Regions from separate parts of the Paenibacillus sp. P5_B5 genome, predicted to be linked through region 3. Evidence: predicted binding sites of a transcription regulator. Region 3 holds the regulator's gene; each other region holds the start of a gene.
What was found. The regulator LexA, encoded in region 3, represses DNA repair genes until DNA is damaged. The targets are predictions, from matches to a motif close to CGAACATATGTTCG.
Positions count from the first base shown of each region.

Region 1: the regulator LexA is predicted to act here: its motif matches at 4,145-4,158, upstream of AC1DOK_RS16795 (YhjD family protein).
Region 2: the regulator LexA is predicted to act here: its motif matches at 9,320-9,333, upstream of recA (recombinase RecA).

Region 1 is NZ_JBFULK010000013.1:1,038-11,617, forward strand. Features, by position in the region: gene AC1DOK_RS16770 (hypothetical protein) at 12-389, opposite strand; gene AC1DOK_RS16775 (zinc ribbon domain-containing protein) at 390-887, opposite strand; gene AC1DOK_RS16780 (exodeoxyribonuclease III) at 1,130-1,894, opposite strand; gene AC1DOK_RS16785 (SOS response-associated peptidase) at 1,960-2,652, opposite strand; gene lplT (lysophospholipid transporter LplT) at 2,759-3,967, opposite strand; gene AC1DOK_RS16795 (YhjD family protein) at 4,227-4,628, shown strand; gene AC1DOK_RS16800 (DUF1516 family protein) at 4,642-4,992, opposite strand; gene AC1DOK_RS16805 (DNA polymerase IV) at 5,128-6,369, shown strand; gene AC1DOK_RS16810 (helix-turn-helix transcriptional regulator) at 6,402-7,346, opposite strand; gene AC1DOK_RS16815 (hypothetical protein) at 7,547-7,843, shown strand; gene AC1DOK_RS16820 (DNA alkylation repair protein) at 7,881-8,993, shown strand; gene AC1DOK_RS16825 (N-acetylglucosamine kinase) at 9,070-9,984, opposite strand; gene nagZ (beta-N-acetylhexosaminidase) at 10,000-10,580, opposite strand, start outside.
Region 2 is NZ_JBFULK010000003.1:259,098-269,677, reverse strand. Features, by position in the region: gene pduL (phosphate propanoyltransferase) at 1-18, opposite strand, end outside; gene AC1DOK_RS06260 (2-oxoacid:ferredoxin oxidoreductase subunit beta) at 170-1,036, opposite strand; gene AC1DOK_RS06255 (2-oxoacid:acceptor oxidoreductase subunit alpha) at 1,024-2,772, opposite strand; gene AC1DOK_RS06250 (dipeptidase) at 2,989-3,930, opposite strand; gene AC1DOK_RS06245 (stage V sporulation protein S) at 4,104-4,364, opposite strand; gene AC1DOK_RS06240 (TIGR00282 family metallophosphoesterase) at 4,467-5,261, opposite strand; gene rny (ribonuclease Y) at 5,342-6,886, opposite strand; gene AC1DOK_RS06230 (regulatory protein RecX) at 7,402-8,082, opposite strand; gene recA (recombinase RecA) at 8,204-9,250, opposite strand; gene AC1DOK_RS06220 (competence/damage-inducible protein A) at 9,492-10,580, opposite strand, start outside.
Region 3 is NZ_JBFULK010000001.1:462,767-473,346, reverse strand. Features, by position in the region: gene rnz (ribonuclease Z) at 1-583, opposite strand, end outside; gene metH (methionine synthase) at 661-4,104, opposite strand; gene AC1DOK_RS02355 (1,2-dihydroxy-3-keto-5-methylthiopentene dioxygenase) at 4,287-4,829, shown strand; gene AC1DOK_RS02350 (HAD family hydrolase) at 4,932-5,729, opposite strand; gene AC1DOK_RS02345 (DUF896 domain-containing protein) at 5,719-5,940, opposite strand; gene AC1DOK_RS02340 (LysM peptidoglycan-binding domain-containing protein) at 6,213-6,650, opposite strand; gene lexA (transcriptional repressor LexA) at 6,797-7,423, shown strand; gene AC1DOK_RS02330 (MATE family efflux transporter) at 7,587-8,984, opposite strand; gene AC1DOK_RS02325 (CYTH domain-containing protein) at 8,998-9,480, opposite strand; gene AC1DOK_RS02320 (glutathione peroxidase) at 9,566-10,111, opposite strand; gene glnA (type I glutamate--ammonia ligase) at 10,236-10,580, opposite strand, start outside.

The sequences.
Region 1 (10,580 bases), on a different contig from region 3:
GGTTTTACTTTTTACTCTGAGTCTGTAGCCTCAAACTTCATAAACCAGTAACCTAATAGAATATAAATGACAGATTCAATGACTTGGTATAGAGAGAAACTTCGGAACGGGAATAACACAACAAACACATGCGCCCATAACGCATAAGGCAAATACTTTTTATTCGTGTGAGAAGCTAAGGTTAGAAAGACGCCTGCGAAGAATGCATAGTGGCCAATTGTATTGATAATGGAGTAAAAGACCCAAAACCTCGCCAATATTTGATATAAAAACTGCGCCCCGATGCCCCCAAACAGGATGTACAGATGAAAAGGCATAAGCATATTAACGATTCGAAAAGAAGTCAACCATGTACGATATTCCCTCAGAACAGCTGCAAAAGCTTGCATTTAGTTTCCTCCTTCGTATGGTGTTACTTGGTATCCACAATTACCACAGAACTTCGCATCTTTTTCCATATACTCATGGCAAGACGGGCACCTCAGATCGAACTTTTCTTGCTCAGAGGGATCCACATCAAGAGAGGTAGTAGGCTCATCAAACTTATTTCCACAGGATGGACAGAATTTGCTTTCGAGCGGCATTACCTTGCCACACATACAATTCTTCTCATTTTTGATTTCTTTGATCTTTAGTTCTAGGCTAAGAATCTCGTTCTGGATCATTACAATTTCTTCAGAGATTTGCCCTATTAATGACTCTTGCTGCAACAGCGTATCCTGACAATACGCATTAAATACAGCCTCGCCTATGAGCGTGATTCGCTTATCCATTTCTTTTTTCTTTAATGAAATCTGTGTTGATATTCGTGTGATTTCTACCGTCTGCTGTGCCTTATCCGTTACTTTAGATGCACCTTGCTTTAACTTGTCAAAAAAACCTGCCATTAACAGTCCTCCAATTCGGAATCGTACTTTTTGTATAATCTCAGTCCTCCACATAATGAAGCACTGTTGATTAAAGGATCTAGTCTTCATTCGGTGTAATCTCTATTTGATTTAAACGGCTACTGTTCAGACTCATTTCTTAAAAACAAAAAAAGACAACCATCATTTCGATGGCTGTCCCAATGCTTTTGGTACGCAACGTTATTTGTCATTTATTGTATAAGGTTCTATAAATTCTATCATTACTTATCCAAATCTGCAAGATTTAGTATAACAGGACAATGATCACTACCCATTATAGCAGAATCTATTTGCGCATCTACTAATACGGATTCCAGTTTCGAAGACACGATAAAATAATCAATCCGCCACCCTACGTTCCGCTCTCTTACTTTGGGCATATAAGACCACCAGGAATAAGCATCTGTGCGGTCTGGGTAGAGGTGCCGGAAGCTATCAATGAATCCTGCTTCTAGCAGCTCACTCATCTTGCCTCTTTCTTCAGGTGTGAATCCAGAGTTATTCACATTAGATTTAGGATTCTTAAGATCAATCTCTTGGTGAGCCACATTCAAGTCTCCGCATACAATAACGGGCTTAAGGGTATCAAGCTGCAGAAGGTAGGTTCTAAAGCGGTCTTCCCATTCCAATCTATATGGTAGTCTTGCCAAATCACGTTTGGAATTAGGTGTATAGACGTTTACAAGATAGAATTTATCGAACTCTAACGTGATAATTCGCCCTTCATCCTCATGATCCTCTTCTATGCCATATCGCACAGATAGCGGCTTGATTCTAGTGAAAATAGCTGTACCAGAATAGCCCTTCTTAAGTGCATAGTTCCAGTACTGCATGTATTCTTCGCCAAGCTCTAGGTTAATTTGACCCTCTTGCAGCTTCGATTCCTGAATACAGAATATATCGGGATCAGTCTCTTTGAAGTATTCGTTAAATCCTTTGTTTACACATGCTCTCAGACCGTTAACATTCCATGATATTAGCTTCATTCTCTATCTCCTTGCAGTTCTCTTTGATGAAGACAACGTTCAACTATATTTCATAACCATTCCATTCAAAATAACGTCCCCATCCCAAACTCTTCGATCAAGGATGGATCATCATTACGTACATTCCCAACCTTCATTGAAACAGGGTAGGCGAGCATTTCATCGGCAGGATAGGGCCGCATAAGCCCTAATAGTGCACTTAGATCAGATTGAGCATCACGACTTAACCACAGCGACTCATCTACTGGTCTTATAATAACTGGCATCCTGTCATGGATGTCAGCAAGCAGTTTATTCGGTGTTGTTGTGATAATCGTGCAGGTACTAAGCTTACTGTCATCCGCGGGATTGATCCATGTGTCGTAGAGACCAGCCATCCCGAACAGTTCACCATTCTTCAAGGTCATTCGCATCGGCTGCTTACTGTTACCCGATTTCTTCCACTCGTAGAAGCCATCTGCGGGAATTAAGCAGCGTTTGCGCTGCAAAGGAACACGATAGGCAGGCTTCTCAAGCAGTGTCTCACTTCTAGCATTAATCATCTGGAAGGAGGTGCGCTCATCTTTTGCCCAGGAAGGTACAAGCCCCCATCGCAGCTCACCTAAACGGTTATGCTGACCATCATGAATAATGGCCGGCACATTCTGGGAAGGAGCCACATTATAACGAGGCGTATGATAAGGCGCTTTACTTCCATCGATATAGAACCGCAGCATCAACTGTTCCAAAGAAACAGTAATTGTGTATCTACCACACATGATAGGAACACCCCACTTCGCACATCATCCTGTATTTCATCCTTGTACTTCATCTTTACACTTCAACCTGATCCCTTTATCTTATCATAAGTTTGTGTGAATCTCCTTATCTGGAAAGTTTCACCTTACCCACCTGCATGCTCAGGAATATGATAAAACAAAGCAGAATAATCCCAATCGACACGACCGAAATTTGAATCGATAGCTTAGAAACAAGCACTTTGAAAATAAGTAATCCCGATACCGTCAAGCTATTTTCCACAAAATTCTGAATGGCAATCGTTTTACCAGACCCAATAATATCCTTCCCGACCTCCTGCAGCATCGTATTGAGCGGAATTAAGAAAATCCCACCTGCCACACCGATCAGCAAGAGTAACGTCACCGATATCCACACACTCGTCATGAAAGCACATACGACCACAAGCCCTACCATCACGTATCCAAATATATAGGATCTATAGAGCTTACCGACAGGGATAATTTGCGAAGTTATAAAAGAACTAATCACTACCCCAACAGCGGTTGCTCCAATCATCATCGACTGCTGCGTTGTGCTTGTTATCCCAAGACTGACTGGAATCCAAGCGATCAATGCAATTCGAAGAACGGAAGCTGTTAGCCAGAAGGCACCTGTTCCGATTAGCGAGAACCTAGCCTTCCGATTGGAAATGAGCCGCTTAAAATCACTGAAGAACTGTAGCGTCGACTGTCCGTATCGAATTCGTGAATCGCCCGGTTTACGCGGGATCAGAAGTGTAAATAATAACGAAATGATATAAGCCACTAGACAAGTTATAACGCCAACTGTATCGGATATATCCGCCAGAATACCGCCAGCAACAGTTCCTAGCAGAATCGCAAGAATCGTCGTTCCCTCGACCATAGCGTTCGCACGCAAGAGTCCTTTTTCCGAATTCGTGAGTTCCGTTAGAATACCATACTTAGCTGGGGAATAGACAACCGCTCCAATTCCTAACATAGCATAACAAATAATTGGATTCACACCGAATAGGAGCATGGTAATCCCGATACTTTTGAGCAAATTACCCATTAAGAGCACCTTAGATTTGGCATTACGATCCGCATAAGCGCCAACTAATGGAGCTAGCACGACATATGCAAGCAGAAATCCCATTTGAATATTGAGCACGTACCCTTCCGGATTCGCGACTCCTTGTCTTGTAATAATCCCTATGATGATAAAAAAGTTCACATTATCCGCAAACGCGCTTATAAATTGCGTAAAAACGAGAGAGGACAGCGGCTTCGATCCTTCTCGAACTTGTTCTGTCGCTTGTGGTTGTGCCATCATCCGATTTCCTCCTCTACAGCGATATACCGGGGTAGATCTCGTAGACCTGATGAAAGTATCCGGTAGACCGAAGATAAACAAACCATTTCAGGCCTGCAATTCATTTTAATGCAAAATTTGGATAAAAGTCCACTTCATTTTAATTTCTTTCACATCAAAAAAATTCCACTTGTATTACGAATATATGTTCGGTATTCTGAATATAATAAGAACACATGTTCGATATAAAAGGAAGTGCTTTCCCATAAAAGTTCCGCCTATGCAGACAACAGATGAGCCTAGTCTGGTGAAAATGTACGTACTTCTTCCTATTTTGCTGGATGTTCTGGAACGGGATATCGCTATATTAACGATGGTAGGGCTCAAGCTGCCCGCGGTTTACATCACCTGCTTACAAAGTGTTCAGGATGAAATCACAGTTGAACTAACGCAGCTAAGACAGCAAATGCGGCAACGAGGAATTAAAATTTACGAAGAGAAGCGAACCAAGCTAGCTTTGGAGGTGCGTTATTTGTGCAGGGGGTACCATCATCATTTTTCGATGCTGTGGACAGTTGTTAAGCCAGAGATTGAGCGGAAGCTCAGCGGTTTTATGCAGGTCGATTTGAGCAAAGCAAAGGGACTTCCCCGCCAGTATTCACCAGCAAAGGAAGCCCCTTGAACTCGTCCTATATTTAGAAACGAATAAAACCATAGCCCATCAGAACAACGACAAGCAGGACAATGACCACGGCCGCTATGAGAACTGGCAGACCCTTGCCGCCTTTCTTTGCACGACCTAGAGTCATTTCCATCAGACCCATTAGCACTAGCGCCAGGATACCCTTGACGATCAGATCTGCTGGGAAATCCAATCCCACAAGCATGGTGATACCTGAAGCGATCATAATCAAATAGAATACCCTCAGCAAAATCGGTGTTATCTTTTGACCTTTAATAATTAAGCTAAGAGCAAATAAAATGACGAGAATAGCCCATGATCCAGAGTGTGTATGTAACATTCCGGTAAGTAAGCCTGAAGACATAATGAATGAACCTCCTTTATCTAAACTATAACTATTATAAAATAAAAAAGATATTTTTCCCAACATAATTATGAATGTTCTCTGACTACGTTCTTTAGATTCACATTCTTCCGCGTTGGAGTAAGGAGAAAATCGATGAGTACCAGTCCGAATAAAATCATCATGCTAGCAGATTGTCAAAGCTTCTATGCGAGTGTAGAAAAAGCCGCACATCCCGAATACCAAGACCGCCCCCTTGTCGTTGCTGGCGATCCGGCAAGGCGATCAGGTATTATACTAGCCGCCTGTCCACTTGCTAAGGAGTTCGGTGTTACAACAGCCGAACGCCTCGGTGAAGCGCTGCGCAAATGTCCGGATGCAGTTGTAATTCAGCCCCGGATGGGTGAATACATCAAGGTATCAATGCAGATCACAAGCATTTATGAGACATTCACGCCGCTTGTTGAACCGTTCTCCATCGATGAGCAGTTCCTCGACGTATCCGGCTCCTTGCATCTGTTCGGCTCACCGGAGGAGATTGCGCAGCACATGCAGCGCAAGGTCATGGAAGAGACAGGCGTCTATACGCGCGTTGGCATTAGCGAGAACAAGGTACTTGCGAAGATGGCCTGCGACAACTTCGCCAAGAAGAACGAGAGCGGCGTCTATACGCTGCCCAAAGCCGATATTGAAGAGACGCTATGGAAACTCCCTGTCCAGAAGATGTACCTGATCGGCTCAAGGATGGCGCAGCACCTGTACCGTATGGGCATCTACACCATCGGCGAGCTTGCTCGCACACCGCTTGCCAAGCTAAGAGCACGCTGGGGCGTCAATGGCGAAGCGATCTGGCGGATCGCGAACGGCATTGATAGCTCCCCCGTGTCATCGATCACCCATGTCGGCCAGAAAGCAATCGGCCACCAAATGACCCTCCCTCGCGATTATGCCACCATCGAGGACATCCATGTTGTCCTCTTGGAACTGGCCGAGCTCGTCTGCCGCCGTAGCCGCAGCGCAGGCTACATGGGTCACACCCTTGCCGTCGGCTGCCAAGGGGCGGACTTCGACCGCCCCACTGGCTTCTTCCGGCAAATGAAGCTCGCTGATCCGACGAATCTGACCAGCGATGTCTATGAAGCGGCGATCCAGCTATTTCGCCGCCACTGGAACGGTGCTCCCGTCCGCAAAGTTGCGGTCGCATTAAGCAACCTCCAAGCTGACGACACGTACCAGCTCACGCTGTTTGACGACCGTCAGCGTAAGCTTGCGCTCGAGCAGGCCATGGACCGAATCAAGGACCGATTCGGTGATGCTGCCATCCTTCGCGCCGTCTCACTAACCAGCGCCGGTCAAGCACGCGACCGCTCGAAGAAAATCGGCGGGCATTATAAATGACAAAATAATATAGTGAATCGAATGTACTTCCCCTAATGTTCGTATTGTCTGGTTAGCTCCCTAAGCTTGCTTTGTATTTGTTCGCGCACCACTTGGGGACGCTTCACGTTCGCCTCCAAGCCAAAGCCGAGGAAGAAGTGTACTGCCCATGATGTATACGATGCGTTCATCTTTGTGCGAATCGTGCCTGAGCCGTCCTCAGACAACTCAATCCCCTGGGTTAACCATAAGTCCGATCGGCATCGTCTCACACCCTCCGGAGTCAAATTCACCTCAAGCTCCAGCACATCGCTCTCATCCATTCGCATGATCCAAGTCTGAATGTGCTCCTCAGTCGTATTCAATTTCATACTTTGGTCGGCTTCGTGTGAGAAATCCTTCACTCGATCCACACGAAACACTCGATAATCCCCTGCCAAGAAGCAGTAAGCTTGGCAGTACCATAACCCATTCATCGTGTATAACCCGAGTGGTTGAATCATCCTTTCTCGGCGCGAAGAAGCTTCGTATAGGATAGTGACGACCCGCTGCTCCAAAGCAGCCTCGAGCAGCTCCTTCAAGAAAAGAACTTCCATCTCATGTGGAGGTATCCAGAATACAAGCCGCTGTTGCATGCGTTCGATCTTTTGCTTTAGCTCACTCGACAGGTAATGAAAAAACTTGTGCAATGCGGCATCTACTTCATTTTTGAAAGGAAGAGACTTGTAATTGTGTAACGATTGACAAGCAAAGAACAAAGCAATTGCCTCATGTTCAGTAAAGCTGATGGGCGGCAGCACCTTCTCCCGTAGAACGCTATAACCGCCCCCGGGGCCTGCTTGGGAGTAGAGCGGCACACCCAGTTCACTCAGCTCCATTAAATCGCGAATCATCGTCCGACGTGAAACACCACATTCGTCGGCCATCTCCTGTATCGTAAACTTCTTTCGTTCATTGACCAGCATTATAAGTTGAATGAGTCGCTGAGCTTTGTGCATGGACCGTTTCCCTCCATATTTTTAAAAATAAAATTAATAGTGCCATTACTTGGCACTATTATCCCGTATGCTTAATCTCGAAGTCAATGCTTACACACCAAGGAGGATTCGGATATACAATTCAGATTAAAGTATAAGCATTCTTCAAATATGAGGACGGAGTGAATAAAAAGATGGAGCAGAAAAATCAACAATACGTGATGGAAATTGTTTTGTTCGAGTTGAAGGAAGGAACGGACAAGCTCCTTTTTTGCCAGGCGGCCGCTGCATTAAGCGAGGTGCTGCAAACTGGAATGTCTGGGTTTAAAGGGCGCACATTGCTACATACACCAAATGGGATCCAATGGACGGACATTATTTACTGGTCTGATATGGACACGGCATTAGCAGCTATAGAGCAACTCAAGTCCGTACCAGCTTTCCATAATTTTGTTTCCATGATTGATTCGAGGGAGATCATTCAGCGGCATCTGATCCCGGCTAATCTAAGCATGTAGGGAGATGGTAGATTGTCAGCAAGAAAGGAGATGGAACATGGTAGATACATTTGCAGGTAAATATAATCTGGATTTTTTCAATCGATTTACAACCATAGTCAAACTCAAGTATCCGGCATTTGATTCAACAAGGTTTCTGAACTTGATCTACGATGAGCGCTGGGAACAGGAACAATTGAAACAGCGTATCCGGCATATTAGCGCTTCTTTGCGACTGACCCTGCCTGCGTCATATCGCGGAGCATTATCGATTTTGACCCAAATCGCTCCCGAGTGTAGAGGAGTCGAATACTTGTTCTTTCCAGATTTTGTAGAAGTATACGGACTTGACGATTGGACGGATTCAATTCCAGCACTGGAGCGGTTCACGCTCTTCTCCAGTTCGGAGTTAGCCGTTCGTCCTTTTATTGTGCAAGATCCCGTTAGAATGATGAGCCAGATGCTTCAGTGGGCAAGCCATCCTGATCATCACATCAGACGGCTAGCCAGCGAGGGCTGCCGTCCCCGATTGCCCTGGGCGATGGCCTTGGACATATTCAAAGCTGATCCTTCGCCAATTATGCCCGTATTGGAACAACTCAAGCGGGATTCATCCGTTTATGTGCAGAAAAGCGTTGCTAATAATCTGAACGATATCTCCAAGGATCATCCCGAACAGATTAAACAACTTGCTCGCGATTGGTATGGAGAGAATCTCCAGACCGATTGGATTGTCAAACACGGGTGTCGTGGTTTACTTCGGAAAGGCGATCCAGACGTGCTTTCCTTATTCGGTTTTGCGATTTCGCCGGATGTGACGGTAAGTGGTTTGTCGCTGGACAAAGAGACGCTGACGATCGGCCAATATCTTATTTTTTCTTTTTCGATCCGGACCAACTCATCTGTATCCCAGCAGCTACGGGTCGAATACGCGATTGATTTTGTCAAAGCGAACGGTACGACATCAAGAAAGCTATTCAAGGTAACAGAACACAACTACGACAATGTGGAGCGGAATTACGTGCGAACCCATCATTTCAAGGACTTGACAACCCGCAAGCATTATCCGGGTAAACATCGGCTATCCGTAATAATAAATGGTAAAGAGCTGGCGAAAACGGATTTCAACGTAACCGCTACCGCAGAGCCCCTAACCGATACGCAAATCTAATTCATTACAACAAAAAGACATCGAACTTTTCTGAGAAAGAAAAGTATCGATGTCCTTTTATATTTTATCCGATATTTTATTGAATTCGGTTTAAGGCCATCAGTGCCGCTCCATAGGACGCATCTTGTTTTGGGAAAATCCACCGCATATGCGAATAATTCTGCTTCAATTTCTCTATAAACGCCTTCTGTACATCGAAATTTTTAAGTAGAACACTTCCAGCTAACGCCAATATCCCATTTTGTAAAGATAATCGCTCTGCAACAGGAACAACGAGTTCATACAATGCATTTGCACTTTTGTGTACAATCGTAATGGCTGCTTCATCGTGAACAGCAACTGCCTTAGACAGGATGGGTGCAAGCGCCGCAATATCTTTCTTATTCGTCTGCTGATCATATACAAAACCAATCAACTGATGAACATTCGTTAGCTGAAGTTGCTCGTACATCAGTTCCGTGATGATCGTCTTTGAAGAGCGGCCATCGTGTGCACGAAGAACTGCCGTAATTAACTCCCGTCCAATGCTATACCCACTGCCTTCATCATCCACCAAATAACCAAAACCACCGGCGCGATGTGCGTCCCCTGCTTCGTTTTTTCCATAACAAATTGATCCTGTTCCTGCGATAAGAATCATTCCGTATAGACGTTCCTGCGCACCATAAAGTGCTGTTTCTTGATCACCGACAATGAGCAATTCATTATGATAATTACTTTCACGAACATAACTTTCCAATCGATGCGCGACCGTTGGATTGCTGACTCCTGCAGCACCGATACAGATTTGAGCACATGAATCCATGCTTCCACATACCCTTGCGATGGTCTCCATCATCTCTTGCATACTTTGCTTGATACTGTTCTCATTCTGTCCATTCAAATTGATTGCACCAAACGACTCGGTATGTACTACAATTCCTTGCTCATCAAGGACGGTTAACGCTGTCTTGGTGCCGCCACCATCTAGCCCTGCGACAAATCGTCTCATGAAATCACGTCCTTTTCAGTTCTTGATGCGCCATTTGCCTGAAGGCTCAACTGCCCCGCTTAATACTTGTATGAGCGAATCAAACATGAGCGAAGTGTACTCAAAAGCAGCTACTCCACAGATCTCTCCCTCAATCCGTTCCAATTCATATGGACTTCCTAAAGATACGACTGTTACATGATGCCCCGCTAAGCATAGTTGTTCAACAAGTTGCAATTGACCTGTATTTATCACACCATTATAAAGCCCTGCAACAACTCGCTTGTAGCTAGCCACCTGCCCAATAACTTCATCCACATGCCCTTGCGTAGGGTTCATATCCGTTATAAGATGCGGTACAGAAAATGCCTCCCCCATCGCTTCAGGAAAAGATAATCGAAGTTGCTCTTCACTCGAAGCTAATGTCGTGCGATAAGCGTAGCATCCGATTATCACGGTACTTGGGTCATTCTGCTGAATAGGTTGCAGCTTGCCACGTACAAGACTGATACTCTTTTGACGTATATCCGCGGCAACGCGGCGATGCATCTCACAACCCACACTTGGAAGATCTACTCTCATGGATTCTGGTTTATATTTTTCTTTATAATAAAGCA
Region 2 (10,580 bases), on a different contig from region 3:
TACTTGTTCATTATTCATGTGTTTGTCCCATCCTTCATTATGCGAGTACAGTATGATATGTCTACTTCATTTTATAAAAAACGAGCCTCAAAGTAAACCCATAGTCATATTAAGACAACATAGAAAAAGCATGTGGTTCGAAAACCACATGCTTAAGTAAGTAAAATAATTATTTGAATTCAGATACGAGTTTTTCGAAATCAGGCTTCGAAAGGTGAATATCTTGGTTAACAAGACCTTGTGTCTTAAATCCAGGCACCAAATCTTCATAGCTCTTTCTTGATTTATCTTGATAGATAATACCAGTGATTAGACCGTTAGTTTCCATCAATTTAGACATTGCAGCTATGCGGTTCGACGAATCGTAATCAGGTGTATCATCAAGATCTTGCACATGTTCTCTGAACCAATCGTAAGTGTTCACTTTATTGAAAGTTACACATGGGCTAAATACATTGATCATCGAGAAACCTTTATGATTAATACCTGCTTCAATAATAGCAGTTAATTGCTTAACATTGGATGAGAACGCTTGAGCTACGAACGTTGCACCTACTGCTAGAGCCATTTCTAATGGAGCTAGTGGCGTTTCAATTGAACCAGCTGGAGTACTCTTCGTCTTGAAGCCTTCACCACTACGAGGTGATGTTTGACCTTTAGTCAAACCATAGATTTGGTTATCCATTACAATATAAGTCATATCAATGTTACGACGAATCGCATGTACAGTATGACCCATACCAATTGCAAAACCATCTCCGTCACCGCCTGATGCGATAACTGTTAATTCTCTATTTGCCATTTTTAAACCTTGTGCAATCGGCAATGATCTACCATGTACACCATGTAAGCCGTATGCATTAATGTAACCAGAGATACGTCCTGAGCAACCGATCCCTGAAACGATAGCGAGTTGTTCTGGTTCAAGACCAAGATTCACAGAAGCTCTTTGAATAGATGCTTGAACAGAAAAGTCACCACAGCCGGGGCACCAGTTAGGTTTTACGTTATTACGGAAATCTTTTAATGTTGCCATGTGAGTGTCATCCCCTTACATTCTTCATGAATTTCAGCCGGTAAAAATGGATTACCGTTATATTTAAGAAGGTTCTTAATTTTATCGTGATTACCAATGTTTAGCTTAATCAAGTTTGCTAACTGACCTGTCGCGTTATTTTCAACAACAACTACAGTTTTAGCTTTATCAATCAAAGGTTTCAACTCTTCGACTGGGAACGGATGCATTAAACGAACTGTTACATGATTCGTTGCAATTCCATCAGCGCTTAAACGAGTTCTTGCTTCATCAATTGTACCGCCAGTCGAACCCATGCCGATAATCAACAAATCTGGATTTTCTACTGGAGCATCAACTAGAATTGGGTTTGTAACCTTCACATGCTTCATTTTCTCCATACGTTTATCCATCATTTGCTTACGGTTAACCGGGCTTTCAGATGGACGACCGAATTGGTCATGTTCCACACCAGTTACGTGGTGAATACCATTCTTAACACCTGGTATAATCCTTGGAGAAACACCATCTTCACTAAATTCATAACGCTTAAATAATTGATTCTCAGGAAGTGACGGTGCTTCGGTCACTAATCTACCGCGATCAATTACAATTTTATCATAATCAAGCAATTCAGACGATTGTTTACCTAGCGATAGTTGCAAATCTGTTAATAGAATAACAGGACATTGATATTTCTCTGCTAGATTAAACGCCTCAATAGTGTCATAGAAACATTCTTCAATTGTACTTGGTGAAAGTACGATCTTAGGAATCTCACCATGTGTACCATAGATCATTGCGTTCAAATCACTTTGTTCTTGCTTAGTTGGAAGTCCTGTACTTGGACCTCCACGCTGTGTATCTACAATAACAACTGGTGTTTCTGTAATACCAGCTAGACCAATTGCTTCAGTCATTAGTGAAAGGCCAGGACCTGCAGATGCAGTCATCGCTCTAACACCACCGTAACCAGCACCAATTGCCATTGTCACAGCTGCAATTTCATCCTCAGTCTGAATAACTGCACCGCCGTATTTAGGAAGCGTCTTAGTCAGATACTCCATAATTTCAGATGCTGGAGTAATCGGATAAGCTGGCATAAATCTGCAGCCCGCTGCAACAGCTCCTAAAGCAATCGCATCGTTACCAATGATAAACATTTTTTCTAAACCGTCTGCAGGTTCTAACTGCAATTCTGGAATAGGACCACCAGCAAGCTCAAGCACGAATTCTGCGCCCTTACGAACCGCCTCAATATTCTTCTCTACGATAGCGGCACCTTTACGTCCATATTCCTCTTCTACTGCTTTATTAAACACTTCAACTGGTAATCCAAGTAAAGCCCATGATGCACCAGATGCCGCCATATTCTTAAATAATGATGTGCCAAGCTCCTCAGCAATTGCTGTGATAGGTACTGGGAACAACCGTGCTTTTACCCCCTCAGGTAAAGTCGGGTTAAATTTTGCATCGGCAACAATAACACCTGTATTGCCAAGTTCGTGCGCATTAAGATCGATCGTTTCTTGGTCAAAAGCAACCAAGATGTCTAAATCATCGGATATCGAGCGAATTGGCTTTGTCGAAATACGAATCTTGTTATTCGTGTGACCACCTTTAATTCTTGAAGAAAAATGTCGATAGCCATACAAAAAATAGCCAAGCCGATTAAGGGCAGTTGAGAAAATACGGTCTGTACTTTCGACCCCTTCTCCCTGCTGACCTCCGATTTTCCAAGACAACTGACTAATCACTTGCGTCCTCTCCTTCTGTTTTGCAGCTTTTAAATAGCGCGTAAGTTGTTTAGATACAAGCTATGTTAAATAAATAATTAGTTAAATAAAAATTTTCTAACATATCTATAAATAAAATTTTATGTCTTCTACACAAAAAATACAAGTAGTTTTAATAAATTAGTGATATTCTATTTTTAGATTGAATCTATCTATATTTTAGATGGATTGAATTATTTAATTTGGTAAATTTTGTCGTAAAAATCGATGCCAATTTCCAAATAGAAATCCTTCTACCTCTTCCTTTTTATATCTTCTATAGAGTTCATTCCCCAAATTGACAAACCCTCCGGCATGTTCTAGGCCCGGAATCATTTGATCGAAGCCATCGAAATCCGAGCCAAAGGCTAGTTGGTTCACTCCTCCAAGCGCACATACATAATCTACGTGCCTAAGTAGATCGTCGATCGTAACTGGTTTTTCTTGTTTTACAAAATAAGGAACAAATGTCAAACCAACAATTCCATCCCGGTTTAGAAGCGCTTGCAGTTGATCTCTCCGTAAATTCCGATTATTCGGACATAAGTCATAAACATTGGAATGAGATGCAAAAAAAGGATTATTGGTTTCTTTTTCCAAATCCCAAAAAGCTCGTTCTGATAAATGAGAAACATCCAAAATAATTCCAATTCGTTCACATTCTCTCACAAATCGCTTGCCCTTTATTGTCAATCCACCCTGACGAGGTTCTACTGCTCCATCACCTGCCCAATTGCTATAATTCCATGTCAAACCAATTGTTCTCACACCTAAGCGAAAAGCTGTACGTAAGAGCATCAGATTACCATCAAATGCATCTGCTCCTTCTATATGTAGTAAAGTCCCTATTACACCTTCTGTATGAATTGCATCAAGCTCGGCCTTTGTACGCACGGGTCTAATGTTCGGATGACTTATAAGCTGTCTTTCGTAAATATCCACATATTCGAGTACTTGTTCAAACGTAGGAGTACCCACCTCATCCTCATCGATAAATATGGCACAGAATTGGAGCTTTACGCCACCTTCAACCAGCCTAGGTAAACCTGCTAGGAGCTCCTTACTATGCGGGTCATCAAAACGTAATCGTTTATCACTAAATAGCTTCAATAGTACATCACAATGTCCGTCTATCACCATTTTGTATCTACCTCCTACCTTTTTATACCTACTCAAGAAGAAATAGTTTCACCGTCTATATTAAGACGGGACGCGTTTCTTAAGGTGATTACTAGAAAGTATGTGTGCTTAGCCTATACTTTCTTAATGACTCAAAAAGAAAAGCCCTATTAAGGGCTATCTTTGGGTTACAATTATCTTGGTTCTACGATTAGTTTAATCGCAGTACGATCTTCACCATCAATTACAATATCCGTAAAAGCTGGTACACAAATCAAATCAACTCCACTGGGCGCTACGAATCCTCGAGCAATTGCTACTGCCTTGATCGCTTGATTAAGTGCACCTGCCCCAATCGCTTGGAGCTCTGCCGCACCGCGTTCCCGTAACACGCCAGCAAGTGCACCTGCTACGGAGTTTGGATTGGATTTTGCTGAAACTTTTAATACTTCCATGAATAAGTTCCTCCCCAGGAATAGCTAATAAATTCCATTATCAAGTCTATTCGCGATGGGAACCCTAAATTCCTTCTTCTACCAAGTAAGGAATAAAAAAGATTACGCAAAAATAAAACTATCTTCATCAAATCGTAGCAATTTAATCGATTCAGCTGCCCCAGTCGTATCATTTAATTCGATAAATACCGCATGGAAATGCCATTTTCCTTCATCGACATTGAAACGAACTGGTAATTGTGTCACGAATTTCTGAATGACTGCTGAACGCTCCATTCCAAGGATGCCATCTCTAGGACCTGTCATACCGATATCTGTTAAAACCGCTGTCCCTTGAGGTAAAATACGCTCGTCATTGGTCTGTACATGTGTATGTGTACCAACAACCGCTGATACTCTGCCATCCAAATACCAACCCATTGCGATTTTCTCAGAGGTTGCTTCCGCATGGAAATCAACAATTACATATTTGTATTGGTTACGTGCTTCTTCCAGAATTTCATCCACCTTACGGAATGGACAATCAATTGGTGGTAAGAACGTTCGTCCCTGCAAATTAATTAACAGGACTTCTCCTTCCATAGCCTTAAGAACAGTAGCACCAAGTCCAGGTGTTCCTTCTGGGAAGTTAGCAGGTCTAATTAGTCGATGATCATCATCTATAAAATCAAAAATTTCCTTCTGATCCCAGGTATGATTACCAAGTGTAATCCCACTAATTCCTTGCTCATAGAATTCTCTAGCGATTTGATGAGTGATACCGCGGCCACCTGCCGCATTCTCACCATTGGCAATAAACAGTGCGCGTGGGTAATTCGTCTTCAATCTGGGTAATACAGCTCGAAGCGCCTTACGTCCAACTGAACCTACAACATCTCCAATAAATACAACTTGTATGATCATTCACTCCCAAATACACTCTTTATATAAAAAAATGAAAAGTGGCATATCGCAGCCACTTTTCTAGTTTAAACTATTTACTTAGCGTATTCAACTGCACGCGTTTCGCGAATAACAGTTACTTTAATATGACCTGGATAATCGAGTTCTTCTTCGATCTTCTTCGTAATATCACGTGCTAAGCGGAATGATTCTGTATCATCGATCTTCTCAGGTTGTACCATAACGCGGACTTCACGTCCCGCTTGAATGGCATATGATTTTTCAACACCTTCGAAGGATTCTGTAATCTCTTCAAGCTTCTCAAGTCGTTTGATGTATGTTTCAAGCGTCTCACGTCTTGCTCCTGGTCTAGCCGCTGATAAAGCATCAGCTGCACCAACGAGCATAGCAATGATAGAAGTCGCTTCACAATCACCATGATGGGAAGCAATCGCGTTAATAACAACCGGATGCTCTTTGTATTTCTTCCCGATCTCCACGCCAATCTCAACGTGCGATCCCTCAACTTCGTGATCAAGCGCCTTGCCGATGTCATGCAAAAGCCCGGCACGTTTCGCCAAAGTTACGTCTTCACCGAGTTCTCCAGCCATCAATCCGGATAAATAAGCCACTTCCATTGAGTGTTTCAATACGTTCTGTCCGTAACTAGTTCTGAAGCGAAGTCTACCCAAAATCTTAATAAGGTCTGGATGTAATCCATGTACCCCTACCTCAAAAGTTGCTTGCTCACCATATTCACGGATACGCTCATCAATTTCCTTACGGGATTTCTCGACCATCTCTTCAATACGTGCAGGATGGATACGTCCATCTGCTACTAATTTTTCAAGAGAATTACGGGCAATCTCACGACGAATCGGATCGAAACCTGAAAGAATTACAGCTTCCGGAGTATCATCAATAATAAGATCAATACCCGTTAATGTTTCAAGTGCACGAATATTACGTCCTTCACGACCAATAATTCGGCCTTTCATCTCTTCATTCGGAAGGGTAACCACTGACACCGTTGTTTCCGCTACGTGATCGGCAGCACAGCGTTGGATAGCAAGTGTAATTACTTCTCTTGCTTTCTTATCGCCTTCTTCTTTGGCTTGCTGTTCAATCTCTTTAATCAATTGAGCAGCTTCATGACGCACTTCTTGTTCAACATTCGTAAGAATAATACTTTTGGCTTCTTCCATCGTTAAACCAGAGATGCGCTCTAATTCTGATACTTGTGATTTATAAAGCTCGTTGATCTGTGTTTGTGTTTCTTCAATTCGTTTCTCTTTGTTGGCTACTTGTTCCTCTTTTCGTTCAAGAGATTCTATTTTCTTATCCAGCGATTCCTCTTTTTGCAACAATCGTCTTTCTTGTCGCTGTGTTTCATTGCGACGTTCACGAATGTCTTTTTCAGCTTCAGTCCGGAGCTTATAAATATCATCTTTAGCTTCCAGAACCGTTTCCTTCTTCAGTGCTTCAGCTTCTTTGACTGCTGATTCCCTTATCTGTACGGCTGCAATTTCGGCACTGGAAATTTTTGCTTCTGCAAGAGATTTGCGGATAAAATAACCAATCCATAAGAAAACGAGGCCAACAACGAGAACGATGATGATCCATACCCAGGTGTCTAACATAGGCGTCTAGTTCACCTCCCCGTTGATTCTCCAAGTGTTTATCTTGGGACATTCGGTTTTTTAATCCGATTTTTAATTGGTTTGTTAGCGTATGTCTTTTCCATTGCCCTAAAAGAATCAGACAAGAAGAAACGGTTTCACCCGTCTCTATATGACGGATGCGCTTCTTAAAGTTACAAGAGTTTATACCTGCATATAAATTCTTATTAACCAAGAAGAAACGGTTTACGCCTTCCTTGCAAAGACGAGAGCGTTTCCTTAATTCATAAAGTACTAGCTTGTCTTCATGAATATTAATGCGCACAACATCTTCTGTGCTTGTTTGTTCAACTACCCACAAGTAAAAATTGGCGATTTTTACGATGAGTGAATCAAAATCATAATACAATATGAAGTTGATATAGAAAATATACAATTTTATTTTAGCTTTTGTCGAAGAGTATTGTCAAGGTAACCTGAATAAAGATAACTGGATTTTCTTCATATTGAACAAAAATATTGTCATATCTTCTTATTTATTGTAAATCAGTAGATTCTTCATCAAATTCTGTCGATCGTTGTATTTCTTCTATAACCCGTCTTACTAGTGATTGTGTATAGCCTCTACGAAGTAATAGACCCATAGTTTTGCGTTTCTTATCGATACGAGTACCAGAGGTACTCTTCCACTTACGCAAGGCAAGTGGAAGGGCAGCTTCATACTCAGCTTCTACGTCTAACGATTCCAATGTTTGTGCAATTTGCTCTTTGCTGACTCCCTTAGCTTGCAGTTCATGACGCACAAAGTTCCGCCCTTTGCGATTGAAGGAAATTCGCTGATCAGCTAATTGCTGTGCAAACATCGTATCATTCAAGTATCCTTGATCTTGCAGACGCTCGATCACATACTCACATACCTGTGCTTCATATCCAGCGGTTCTTAGCTTCTGCTTCATCTCTAACCTCGAATGCGACCTTCTGCCGAGTATTAGCAGCCCCCTGAGATAAGCCGCATGTCTCTCTTCATCCTGCATGATTCTTTCAACTGCTGGCCGATCGATCTCTTCACCCTTATGTAATCGATGCTTGATCAACATATCTTCGTGAAGTGAGAATGCATATTCCTCATTAATATAAATATTATAACGATTCTTCTTACGTACTTGTAGTTCCACCTTCGTAATGATGGAATGTGTGGATTGGTTATCTTCCCCCATCCAAATCACCCCTCTTCAATCAACATATTCTGTTGTCAAATGTAAAAGCACTCTGTATAAGTAGAAAGCACTTCTACATACAATCGATGTAAAAGTGCCACTCACTTATACTATGAATTTATTAATCCTCAAGTTCAAAATCATCTTCATCATCTTCAACAGCATCTTTGAGATTAACAGCTGCAGCCAAATTACTATTATCGCGAATCTTCTTCTCAATTTCATCAGCCATTTGCGGATTATCTTTGAGGAACTGCTTCGCATTTTCACGACCTTGACCAAGTCGTTCATTATTGTAGGAGTACCAGGCGCCACTTTTGTTGACGATATCGAGATCTGTTCCAATATCGATGATACTACCTTCTTTGGAAATACCTTCACCGTACATAATATCGATATCCGCTTGTTTAAACGGAGGAGCTACTTTATTCTTCACGACTTTAATTCGTGTACGGTTACCAACCATGTCATTGCCTTGCTTCAGTGTCTCAATCCGGCGAACGTCAAGACGAACGGACGAATAGAACTTAAGAGCACGACCACCTGGAGTTGTCTCCGGATTACCGAACATCACACCGATTTTCTCACGAAGCTGGTTAATAAAAATCGCAATTACATTCGATTTATTAATTGCACCAGATAGCTTACGTAATGCCTGTGACATTAAACGTGCTTGCAAACCAACATGTGAATCACCCATGTCACCTTCGATTTCGGCCTTCGGCACGAGTGCTGCGACGGAATCGACTACGATAATATCAACAGCTCCACTGCGTACTAGTGCTTCAGCGATTTCAAGCGCTTGTTCACCAGTATCTGGCTGAGATAGCAATAGTTCATCAATATTAATACCTAGGGCGCTTGCATACTTAGGGTCTAGCGCATGCTCAGCATCAATAAATGCTGCTTGTCCACCGGATCTTTGTACAGATGCAATTGCATGTAGAGCTACAGTTGTTTTACCAGATGATTCAGGACCATATATTTCAATAATACGTCCACGTGGATAACCACCAACACCTAGTGCAATATCCAGCGCTATGGAACCACTTGGGACTGTTTCAATTTGTGAATGTGCAGATTCTCCGAGTTTCATGATGGAGCCTTTTCCGAATTGCTTCTCTATTTGGCGTAGTGCCTGTTCTAATGCAGCTTTACGATCCGTCAAAACTGTCACTTCCTTTTATCATTATAGATATATAATAACTGCTTTTAACACCGTTGCCAAGTACTTTTTCGAACATATATTCGTCTTTTTGAGTTTCTTGATGTAATTTACCAATTTAGAGCTTATGAGAGATACATTCTGCCACAAAAAAAACCGTAGCAAAGATCATCTTTGCTACGGTTCTTCCGTTAACGTTGTTTCTATTATATAGCAATTTCCATAAAATTGCAAGAATCCTTATTTAATCCTTTGTCTGCTTGAGCATTTTCCACAGCAAGTAAAGTGCGCTCTTCGCAGAACGCAGCTTAATCGTGTCGCGGTTGCCATACGCATGCGTCTTCTGCACATGCGTATTGCCATGTATGTCTGCATAGCCGACATACACAAGCCCAACCGGCTTCCCTTCGGAAGAAGCCGGTCCCGCTACGCCGGTAATCGATACGGCGTAGTCTGCGCCTGTTGCTTGCAGCGTACCGCGTGCAAGCAGCTCCGCTGTCTCCGCTGACACAGCCCCTGGGGCGTCAGCGCCTTCTAGCACTTCCATCGGCACGCCCAGCAGCCGATGCTTGACCTCGTTCGTGTAACACACGAGGCCGCCTTTGAACACTGCTGAGCTGCCTGGGAGGGCTGTGACGAGGTCGCTGAGGCGACCGCCTGAGCAGCTCTCAGCTGCTGCGAAGGTCGCTCCGCGAGCGGTGAGGAGCTCTAGGATCGCCGATTCAAGCGAAGCTTCCTTCTCCGCATACAGATGCTCCCCTATGCGAGCACGAATCTCAGTCTCGACCTTCTCGAATCTGAGATTGGCTTCCTCTTCCGTAGCAGCACGCGTCGTAAGACGAATTGCAACCTCGCCTTCCTTCGCATAAGGCGCAATGGTTGGATCTGTCTGAGCTTGAATCAGATCAATTAACCGATCTTCAAGGGTGGATTCTCCAATGCCTCCGAACATAAGCATTTTGGAGCGAAGTGGCGTGTTTTCCTGCATGACACCAAGTAACCATGGCTTGGCATAATTCTTGAACATCGGTCGCATTTCACTCGGAGGTCCTGGTAACACGATATAATGATTATCCGCTTGTGACAGCCCAATACCAACAGCCATTCCTGTTTCGTTAAACAAAGGATCGCTTCCCTCAAGAAGTAGCGCTTGCCGTTTATTGCTTTCTACCATATGCGTCCCTCGAGTTTCGAAGAATGCTGTAATTTTAGCTAGTGATGGCTCATGCATAACAATGTTGCGATTTAAATACTTCGCTAGCACATCTTTGGTTAGATCATCTTGTGTTGGCCCAATTCCACCTGTACATACGATTAAATCAGCCCGCGAGGA
Region 3 (10,580 bases):
CTCCCCTAATTGTACGTCCATCAGGTAGAGTAATTAGACCACCCTGCTTAATTTGAGCATAGATTGGACCCGGTTTAATTTGAGATGCCTTGAGCTTCTCAACCTGCAACGTCCCTGGCTGATCAGGCTCCGTAACTCGATAACCGAAGCATTCCCCACGATGTACCAGTCTTCTGGCTTCGACAGTATACCCGTCTTGTGTAGTAATAATTCCTTCTTTCGTAATCTCTTCAATCTGTAAATCATAATTTAGATGCGAACCACTGATCTCAATGGATTGCTTAATAAATGCAGCAATTCCTGGTGGTCCATAAACCGTTAACGGCGACTCTCCACCTTGATAAGAACGTGAAGACAAGAGACCAGGTAAACCGTATATATGATCACCATGTAAATGTGTGATAAAGATTTTATTGGTTTTACTCAACTTAACCGGAGTTCGAAGTATTTGATGCTGTGTACCCTCGCCGCAGTCGAACAGCCAATATACACCTAGCTCCGCAAGTAAGTTAAGTGCTATGGACGTCACATTCCGTTCCTTCGATGGTACCCCTGCACCTGTTCCTAAGAAATATAGCTCCACTATAAACTCCTCCTATACCTTACTTAAAGGCAGTAAAGCGCAGGAATCCCTGCGCTTATCATTATTGCCAATTTCTATTATACTTTGTTCACGTTAAAATAACGCGCTTCTGGATGTGCAAACACAATAGCAGATACAGACGCTTCAGGCTCCATCATGAAGCCTTCCGTTAGATCAATTCCAATATCCTGAGGCTTCATTAACGCAAATAATGGTTCCTGATCTTCTAGATTCGGACACGCTGGGTAACCAAACGAGAAGCGTTGCCCGATATACTTAGCACTGAATCGTTCCTGCATCGTCATTTGGGCATGATCTGCGATCCCCCACACATCACGCATAATGTGGTGAATTCGTTCAGCGAACGCCTCTGCAACCTCAAGTGCAGTAGATTGTAAGGCATGTGAACGTAGATAATCTCCACTCTCACGCCATACTCTAGCTAGATCAGATACACCCTCTCCCGCAGTAACGATTAGGAAACCAATGTAATCCATTTCACCACTATCTACTGAGCGTATATAATCAGCTAAGCATAGGTAAGGCTCTACATCTTGGCGTGGGAAGTTAAACGTATGTAGGATGCGAGTCTGATCTTCTGGATCATATACAAGCACATCATCACCACGCGATTGTGCTGGGAAGAACCTATACATACCACTAGCCCGAATAATACCTGTTTGCTGAGCCTCGGTGAGAATACCATCTACCGTTTCCTTCAAGCCGATTGCCTTCGCATCTCCTTCGGAAATTAGCTTCTCAACTTTACCTTTAAGCCCTAGATGATGCCCAAGTAACATTTGCATATTCACATAAGGAAGCAAATGACTTATTGGATAATCACGAAGTACATGACGTTCTAAATCAGGTGGCGTCATAATTGGACCGTCCTTGCGTACATTAGAGGTCACATTAAGCGGAGCCTTAGTAACAATTGGTGCAGGTTTACCTGATTCCATCACATCGGAATCAATATTATCACGAAGCTCCTGTACTAGCCGCGCACGTTGTTCAGGGTCGCTTATTTGATTAGCGATATCAAGTCCATTCATCGCATCTTTGGCATAGAGTACGAGTCCTTCATACTCAGGCTGGATGCGGTTCTTCGTGAACTTACGTGTTAATGCTGCACCACCTACCATGATTGGGACGTCGATTCCAGCATTCCGCATATCCTGTGCAGTTACAACCATCTGTTGGGCTGATTTAACTAGAAGTCCGGACAGACCAATGGCATCTGGCTTTTCCCGATGATATGCCTCGATTAACTGTTCAGGTGGCACTTTAATCCCTAAGTTAACAATCTCATAACCATTGTTAGCGAGTATGATTTCTACCAGGTTCTTACCAATATCATGAACGTCACCTTTAACTGTCGCAAGCAGAATCTTGCCCTTGACCGCGGATTCATTCTTCTCCATGAACTGTTCTAAATGAGCAACAGATGCTTTCATCACTTCTGCGCTCTGTAGAACCTCAGCTACGATTAACTCGTTATTATTAAATAAACGACCAACTTCCGACATACCTTGCATCAGCGGTCCGTTAATTACTTCTAGTGCAGAATATTTCGTCAAAGCCTCTTGAAGATCCGGAATAAGTCCTTCTTTCGTACCTTCCACCACATAAGAAGCCAAGCGCTCCTCAAGTGTTAGATTCGAAATCTTTTCCTTCTTCTCAACTTTCTTCACACGGAAATGCGCTACAAACGCTGCTAGTGTATCATCGTTCGTTTCATAAATGAGCTGCTCGGACAATCTACGCTCTTCTTCAGGAATGGAAGCATAGCGTTCCAGCTTCTCTGTGTTGACAATCGCATAATCGAGTCCAGCCTTCGTACAATGATATAAATAAACGGCATTAAGTACTTCACGTCCAGCTTCAGGCAAACCAAATGATACGTTAGACAATCCAAGAATTGTCTGGCACTCTGGCATAGCTTCTTTAATTAAGCGAATACCTTCAATTGTTTCCTTAGCGGAGCCTATATATTGTTGATCTCCTGTTCCAACAGGAAACACGAGTGGGTCAAAAATAATATCAGATGCATTCATGCCATATTTATTCACCAGCAAGTCACGTGAACGCTGAGCCACTTCCAATTTATCGGTAGCCGTAATCGCTTGACCACGTTCATCAATTGTACCAACTACTGCAGCCGCTCCATATTTATGAATTAGGGGAACAACATGCTCGAACTTCTCTTCACCATCTTCAAGATTAATGGAGTTAATTATCGCTTTACCTTGCGAATATTTAAGCCCAAGCTCAATGACACGAGAATCCGTTGAATCGAGCATGAGAGGAACTTTTACCTTCTTCACAACTAGCTTCAGGAATTGTTCAACATCCTCAATTTCATCACGGTCAGGATCTTGTAAACAAACGTCTATTACATGCGCTCCTCCTTTAACTTGGGCACGTGCAACTTCAGATGCTTCTTCAAACTTACCTTCGGCAATCAGACGTTTGAATTTACGAGAGCCTAATACGTTTGTACGCTCTCCAACCATGTACGGACGGTTTTCTGATTCAATGTACACAGTTTCGATACCAGATACAGCTGGAGGATGCGATCCTGCAAGCTGTCTTGGAGGAAACTTGGATAATGATTTAACTAAAGCAGAGATATGCTCAGGTGTTGTACCACAACAGCCGCCAGCAATGTTTAACCAGCCCTGCTCAGCAAACGCCGTCATCTTCATAGCAAGAGAATCCGGGGATTCATGGTAATGTCCGTTCTCATCTGGTAAGCCCGCATTGGGATAACAGGATATCGATGTATCCGCAATTTGCGATAAGCTACGGATATGATCACGCATAAACTCAGGTCCTGTTGCACAGTTAAGACCAACTGAAATTGGTTTAAGATGTTCTAGTGAAACATAGAATGACTCAATGTTCTGTCCTGCAAGTGTAGTTCCCATCGGCTCAATCGTACCTGAGATCATAATCGGTAATTCACGCTTTAATTCTGCAAAAGCTCGTCTAATTCCAATTGAACCAGCTTTCACATTTAATGTATCTTGAGATGTTTCTAGCAATAATGCATCAACACCAGCTTCCATTAATGCCACAGCCTGCTCATAGTAGCTTTCTTCAAGCTGTTCGAATGTAACTCCACCTGTTACAGCAAGCGTTTTGGTTGTGGGCCCCATCGCACCAATCGCATATCGTGGCCATTCAGGTGTAGAATATTTATTAACAGCATCAATTGCGAGTCTTGCAGCTTCTAAATTTATTTCACGTGTGCGATCCTGCAAATCATATTCAGCAAGAACAACACTAGTAGCTCCAAAAGTATTGGTTTCAATCATATCTGCTCCAGCAGCTAAATAGAGCTCATGAATTTTGGAGATGACGTCAGGTCTCGTGAGTACGAGCATTTCGTTACATCCATCAAGCTCCTCACCACCGAAATCTTCACCCGTTAAATCTTCTTGTTGAATCATTGTGCCCATAGCACCGTCTAAGATCAGAATCTTCTTAGCTAACTGCTCTTGAATAGTAGGTTTCCCCATATCGTTTCTCCTTTTTTCTCGTAAACATCCGACTATTCTTAAAATTGATTATTAGTTTAACAGAATAGACGCATTATGAAAAGAATATCGCGTGCTACATTCTATACATCGGTAACAATTTCCACTATAATAATGGTTATAATTAAATTCTTATTATCACATTGGAAAAGAGAGGGATTAGAATGGCAGAGATACGTATACGTAACACAGGTGAACGCATTACTGGTGAGGAGAATGTTAAAGCATTCCTAGAAGCCCAGACCGTACTTTATGAGCATTGGGATCCTAACAAACTGCCACAGCATTTGCACAATAAATTCGTCCTTACAGATGAAGAAAAAACAGAAATATTAGTAACCTTTAATGATGAAATCCACAGCATTGCAGGTAGACGTGGTTATCGGACTTGGGATGTTATCGCTCTATCTGATGCAACACCGAACATTGAAGAGCTACTTCAGAAATTCGAGCAAGTGCATACACATACAGAAGATGAAGTCCGTGCTATCGCTTCAGGTCAAGGGATTTTTGTTATTAAAGGACCAGAAGACATTGGTTACTTTGATGTTGAACTCGAAGCTGGTGATCTGATCTCAGTTCCAGAGCGAATCCCACATTTCTTCACCCTAATGGAATCACGTCAGATTGTTGCTATTCGTTTGTTTATTGAAACCGAAGGCTGGATCGCACAACCTTATGATGATCCTGATTTCGTAACTGCCTAAAATTATTATTACATTATTTAAAAAAGTTTCTTAACAATAAGTGAGGCTGTCCCTCAAGTCTTCTGACTCAAGGAACAGCCTATTAATTCTGAATAAACTAAATTATAGCTGATCGCGTAGAATGATTTCTTGTATTTGTGTTAGATCCTGAATTTCATATCGAGGTACAATCTCCCCTGTTTGCGAAAGTCCACGACGGTTAATCCACATATTAGGCATACCAACACGGTTAGAGCCAAGAATATCTGTCGTCAGTTTATCCCCAATCATTACGCCTTCACTCGCGTGAATGTTCAGAAGTGACATCGCATATTCAAAAATAGACTCATCAGGTTTACCTTTACCGAAATCACCTGATATAACAATATGATCAAAATAGGCAGCTAGCTCAGGTACGCCATCAATTTTCTCCTGTTGAAGATCTGGCGCTCCGTTCGTTAACATAAGTAACGTATATTCCTCTTTCAATTGCTTCAACACAGCAAATGTTTCTTCATATACGTATGGACGGTTCCGACGTTCAACTGGGAATAACTCACCAAGCTCATACCCAAGAGCAGAATTATCAATACCTAGAGCTTTCAGACCACGTGTCCAAGCTTCAGTACGGTATGTAGGAGCAAGTGCTTGCAACTTTCTGAAATTCTCATCTGCACCGCCAGTAAAATTCGCCCATAAGGCTTCAAAAGGATTGATCCCAATATTCTTCGTAAACGGGAATGTCTCATAAGTCTGATATAACGCTCTAGCTTCTTTACGAACTGCCTGCTCAAGCTCCTCTGGATCAACAGCTACTTGTTTAGCTGCCTCTTCACAGGTTACACGAAACGCTTCTTGTACGCTTCTGTCGTCCCACAACAGCGTATCATCTAAATCAAATAAAATAGCTTTAATTGTCATTGCCTTGCTCTCCCTTCGATTCAGATTCTGGAATTACATTCCCATCTTTATCCACATACTTGATATTCTCAAGATGATTCTTAACTTGACCTGTGACAGATCGAATATACTTCTTGCGAAGTTCAGCGCGTTCAGCAACTTCTTCCTCTGTTAAGGTTCCTAGTTTCGCTTTACGTGCTAATTCATTAATGCGATCAATTGTTTTTTGCATCTGGTTGATTGAACCTCCCTGAATGACCGTTCATTAGTTGTAATTATCACTAATACTTTGCCATTCAGACAAGCCATTGTCAAGTTCGAGAACTATGAATTTAGATTTATTGGATCATTCAAATAATAGTATAAAAACCTTCATATGTACACTACTTATCTTATTGTTTCATTTAAAAAGTAAATATCCCATTGTTTCAGTCGAGTAATAAATCATTATTGTATAGTTTCAATCGAACATTACTCATCTCATTAGTCTTGCTTAAATAGTCATCATCTAGGTAATTCAAGAACTTGTCCTTCTTGTATGTTGTTGGAGGTTAAGTTGTTCGTTGCAACGAGCTTCTTAATATACGTTCGCTTATCCATCTGACTTGGTGCATGTTCTGCAGCGATTGACCATAACGTATCACCACTGTATACAACAACAGTTAATGTATCTGAATACGAGTTCGAGTTCGCATTATTGGAGGAATGTGTCTGTGAGTATCGATCTTGACTTGGTTCTTGCGATGCATAAACATGGACAATTGCCCCAAACAGAATCGCAATACTAAGCAGCATAACAAGTGTCATTGTTCGCATTACGAATCTACCTTGCTTCTTATGATGCTGTACCTTCTGTTGAATTACTTGCAATGAATTAACAGTTCGATTAACGGTTCTCTTCATAGAACCCGATGTATAGTCCTCATGACATGATAAATACATCATTTTCCACCACCCAAACATTTGTTCTATTCGTAATTTAACACGAACATTTGTTTGTGTCAATCAAATATTCGAACTTATGTTTGTACGAACTTGGGTTCTATGTTATACTTTTAGAAAATGATTACATACTGGAGGGCTACCCCGTGAGCAAAGTGTCACAGCGCCAATTAGCCATTCTCGATTTTATTAAAACTGAAGTCAGATCCAAGGGCTATCCACCATCTGTTCGTGAAATTGGCGAAGCTGTCGGCCTTGCATCATCTTCTACTGTACATGGACATTTGGATCGTCTTGAGAAGAAAGGGTTAATTAGACGAGATCCAACTAAACCTAGAGCAATTGAGATTTTAACTGATGGAAGTTCGAAGGGTGCAGAGAATTTCAATTTATCTGTATCACGTGTGCCTTTAATTGGTAAAGTCACTGCTGGTGTACCAATAACCGCAACGGAGAACATTGAAGATTACTTCCCATTACCGAACCATTACGTCAAGGATGATAAAGTATTCATGCTTAGTGTCCTTGGAGATTCGATGATCGAAGTGGGTATTAATAACGGAGATTATGTCATTGTACGTCAACAGCAATCGGCTGATAATGGTGATATCGTCGTTGCCATGACAGAGGATGATGAAGCTACAGTGAAAACATTCTACAAAGAGAAGGATCACATTCGCTTACAACCTGAGAACTCAGCTCTTGAGCCAATCCGTCTACGGAATGTGACGATTCTAGGTAAGGTCATTGGATTATTTAGAGATTTTCATTGATCCTTCAATAATAATCCTTCATCAAGATTCATCAATAAAATTCTCCATCATTAAGATCCATAATTAAACAATAAACGGCTGTCACAGAGTTAATCTGGACAGCCGTTTTCTTATCTTTTTTATTATCCGAAACTCCAGTAAGCGACAAAACAACATTAAGCGATTATATTAGCTTGTGTCTATGCCACTTATCTCCTTTGAACCTTAACATGAAGATCAATCCACGTATACCCCACTCCGCAACCATTGCTACCCATACGCCGATAATCCCATATCCTAATGTAATCCCTAGAATGTAACCAAGTACGACTCGGAATAGCCACATCGTAAGCAAAGAGGTTATCGAGGTAAAGTTAGAATCCCCTGCTGCTCGTAAAGCAGATGGCGTGATAAAGCTAATTGACCACAGGAATGGTTGTGCAATAGCTGTAATCAATATGATTGTATAAATCGTTGGGACTATTTCATCTGGTGGAGAGAACAAGCCTACCAAGAACGGGAATAAAGGCATGAGTACAGCACCTATGATGACAAAGCATATCGAAGACAGACCAAGAAATGATTTAATAAATTTACGGGCGTCCTTCACATTCCCTCTCCCCATGCATTGTCCAACAACTGTTACGACAGAAATGCTAAATGCACTTGCCACAACTTGAAATAGCATGGCTATGGAACCACTGATCGCACTGACTGTCATGGCCATTGTCCCTAGTTGAACGATGAAGGTTTGTGTTAATAGCTTCCCTCCATTGAAGAACATCTGCTCAGCAGCAAATGGAACCCCAATAAACATAATCTTTTTTTGAATCGCAAAATCTAACTTCAAAGCACTCTTGATACGAACTCTTAGCGTGTGATTGTATTTTAACAAATAAATGACGGACGTTGCCGCACCTAATACCCTTGATAGTGTCATTGAAATGACAAGCCCCAGAACGCCCATATCGAGTACAGTTATAAAAAGTATATTTAATCCCAAAAAGGTCAGATTCATAATTAAAGATAGTCCCAAGCAGGCTTTCGTTTCAGCTGCACCTCGGAGTACACCGCTCACAGCTTGAAATAGGGCTATCAATGGATAAGAAATACAACTACCAATTAGGTAGACTTTAGCATTCTGAAACACTTCTACCTCTGCATTACCAAATAGCAAATTTAAGATTGGTGCATGAAAGACGAACACAAGCAAACTAATTATCACAGATAATAGCGTGACCGCTGAAACAGCTTGGCCAGCAGCGTTCGACATCATCTTCTGATTACCGTTTCCTTTATATTGTGCGACTATTACTGTACCACCGGTTGCAACCGCAATGAATACGTTAATTAAGAATATATTCAAGGAGTCGACCATACTCACCGCACTTACCGCTGCAACACCAGAAGAGCTAATCATAGCTGTATTAAGAATACTCATACACACGATGAAAGCTTGATCGACTAGAATCGGGATAATAATGGCTATTATTTGCTTGTAATCAATTGACTCCCCAGTAAAGTATTTATTCAGCAGCCATACCGTTTTATGTTTGACAGCCACGCTAGCATGACTCAGCATATTATCACATCTTTTAGTTTAGTGTTTTGTGATCTTGAATTTCTACCCATAGGTTCTGGTTTATGTATCCAGCCTCTCCAGTAACTTCTTTTCCAAACCATGTAGGCGGGGCAAATTGTGCAGCGACCTCTTCACTTGCGAATTCAATTTCTATCGTCATCAGGTTTAACTCTTTTGTATTGTGATAAACATCCAAATCGAATTTATTGTGATCGATCAGGACTTTGAATCTTGTTTTGCGAAGAGCAATCAATTGGCTGTTCTTTAGGAGCTGATTGTACGTCGTTTCATTGATAGCAAATTCAACCTCATCACGTACTAATCCCCTACCCGATTTGAAGGTCATCGTATATTTAGACTGATCAATCCTGCGGACACGAATCGACTCCGTATCATTATGGGCTAGATAGGTTTGTTCAATTTCTTGTTTTTTTAGTATTTCTAAATCATTAGGTTTGTTTGGTACTAAAAATTTTCGTTCTATTTCTTGGTTCATACTCTGTCCTCCAAGCTCATCTTAGTTACAATTCAATAATAAGAGACGCCCCCTAAATAATCAAATTAAGGAGCGTCTTTATGAATTATAATAATGCTTCTACATCTAACTCTAAATCAAATGGAGAAACTGATGACTCAAAACGTTTGACAACATCACCTTCACGGTTAATCAGAAACTTAGTGAAATTCCATTTCACGTCATTACCTTCGAGAATTTCTGGGAACTTCTCTTCTAAGATCGCTTTGAGCATCTTCGAAGTTGGGTTTGATAAATCAAAGCCTTCAAAAGGCGCTTGCTCCGTTAAGTATGTAAACAAGGGATGCTTATCAGACCCTCTTACTTCAATTTTTTCAAATAAAGGGAAAGTCACACCATAGTTTAATTGGCAAAATGCATCAACCGCCTCGTTCGAATCAGGCTCCTGTTCACCAAATTGATTACATGGAAATCCCAATAGAACAAGTCCTTGCTCCTTATATTTCTCATATAACTTCTGTAAGTCAGCATATTGAGGCGTAAAGCCACATTTACTAGCTGTATTAACAATCAGTATGACTTTGCCTTTAAATTCTTCTAGGCTAATCTTAGTTCCGCGAATATTGTTTACTGCAAACTGATATACTCCCATTTTGTAGCACCTCACAAGTTGATTATTGCAAACTATTATATCATACATTCATCTGATAGTAAGATTGTATCATATTCTGAGAATAAAAAACCCTCAACGCCTAGAGCGCCAAGGGGCTGTGTAATTAGAATGTGGTCATGTATTGCTCGCGTTCCCAAGCGTGAACTTGTGTACGGAACATATCCCACTCAATTTCTTTAAGCTCGCAGAAATGAATTAGTGCATGATCACCAAGTGCTTCAGAGATTACTTCGCTCTTACGAAGTTCATCAACAGCTTCTTTCAAGTTTTCTGGTAAGCTCGGAATTCCATCAGCATATCTTTCTTCTTCTGTCATTACATAAATGTTGCGATCCGTTGGAGCCGAAAGCACCATTTGCTTCTTAATTCCATCAAGACCTGCTTTAAGCATTACAGCAAGTGCAAGATATGGGTTCGCTGCAGGATCGGGATTTCTAGCTTCAATACG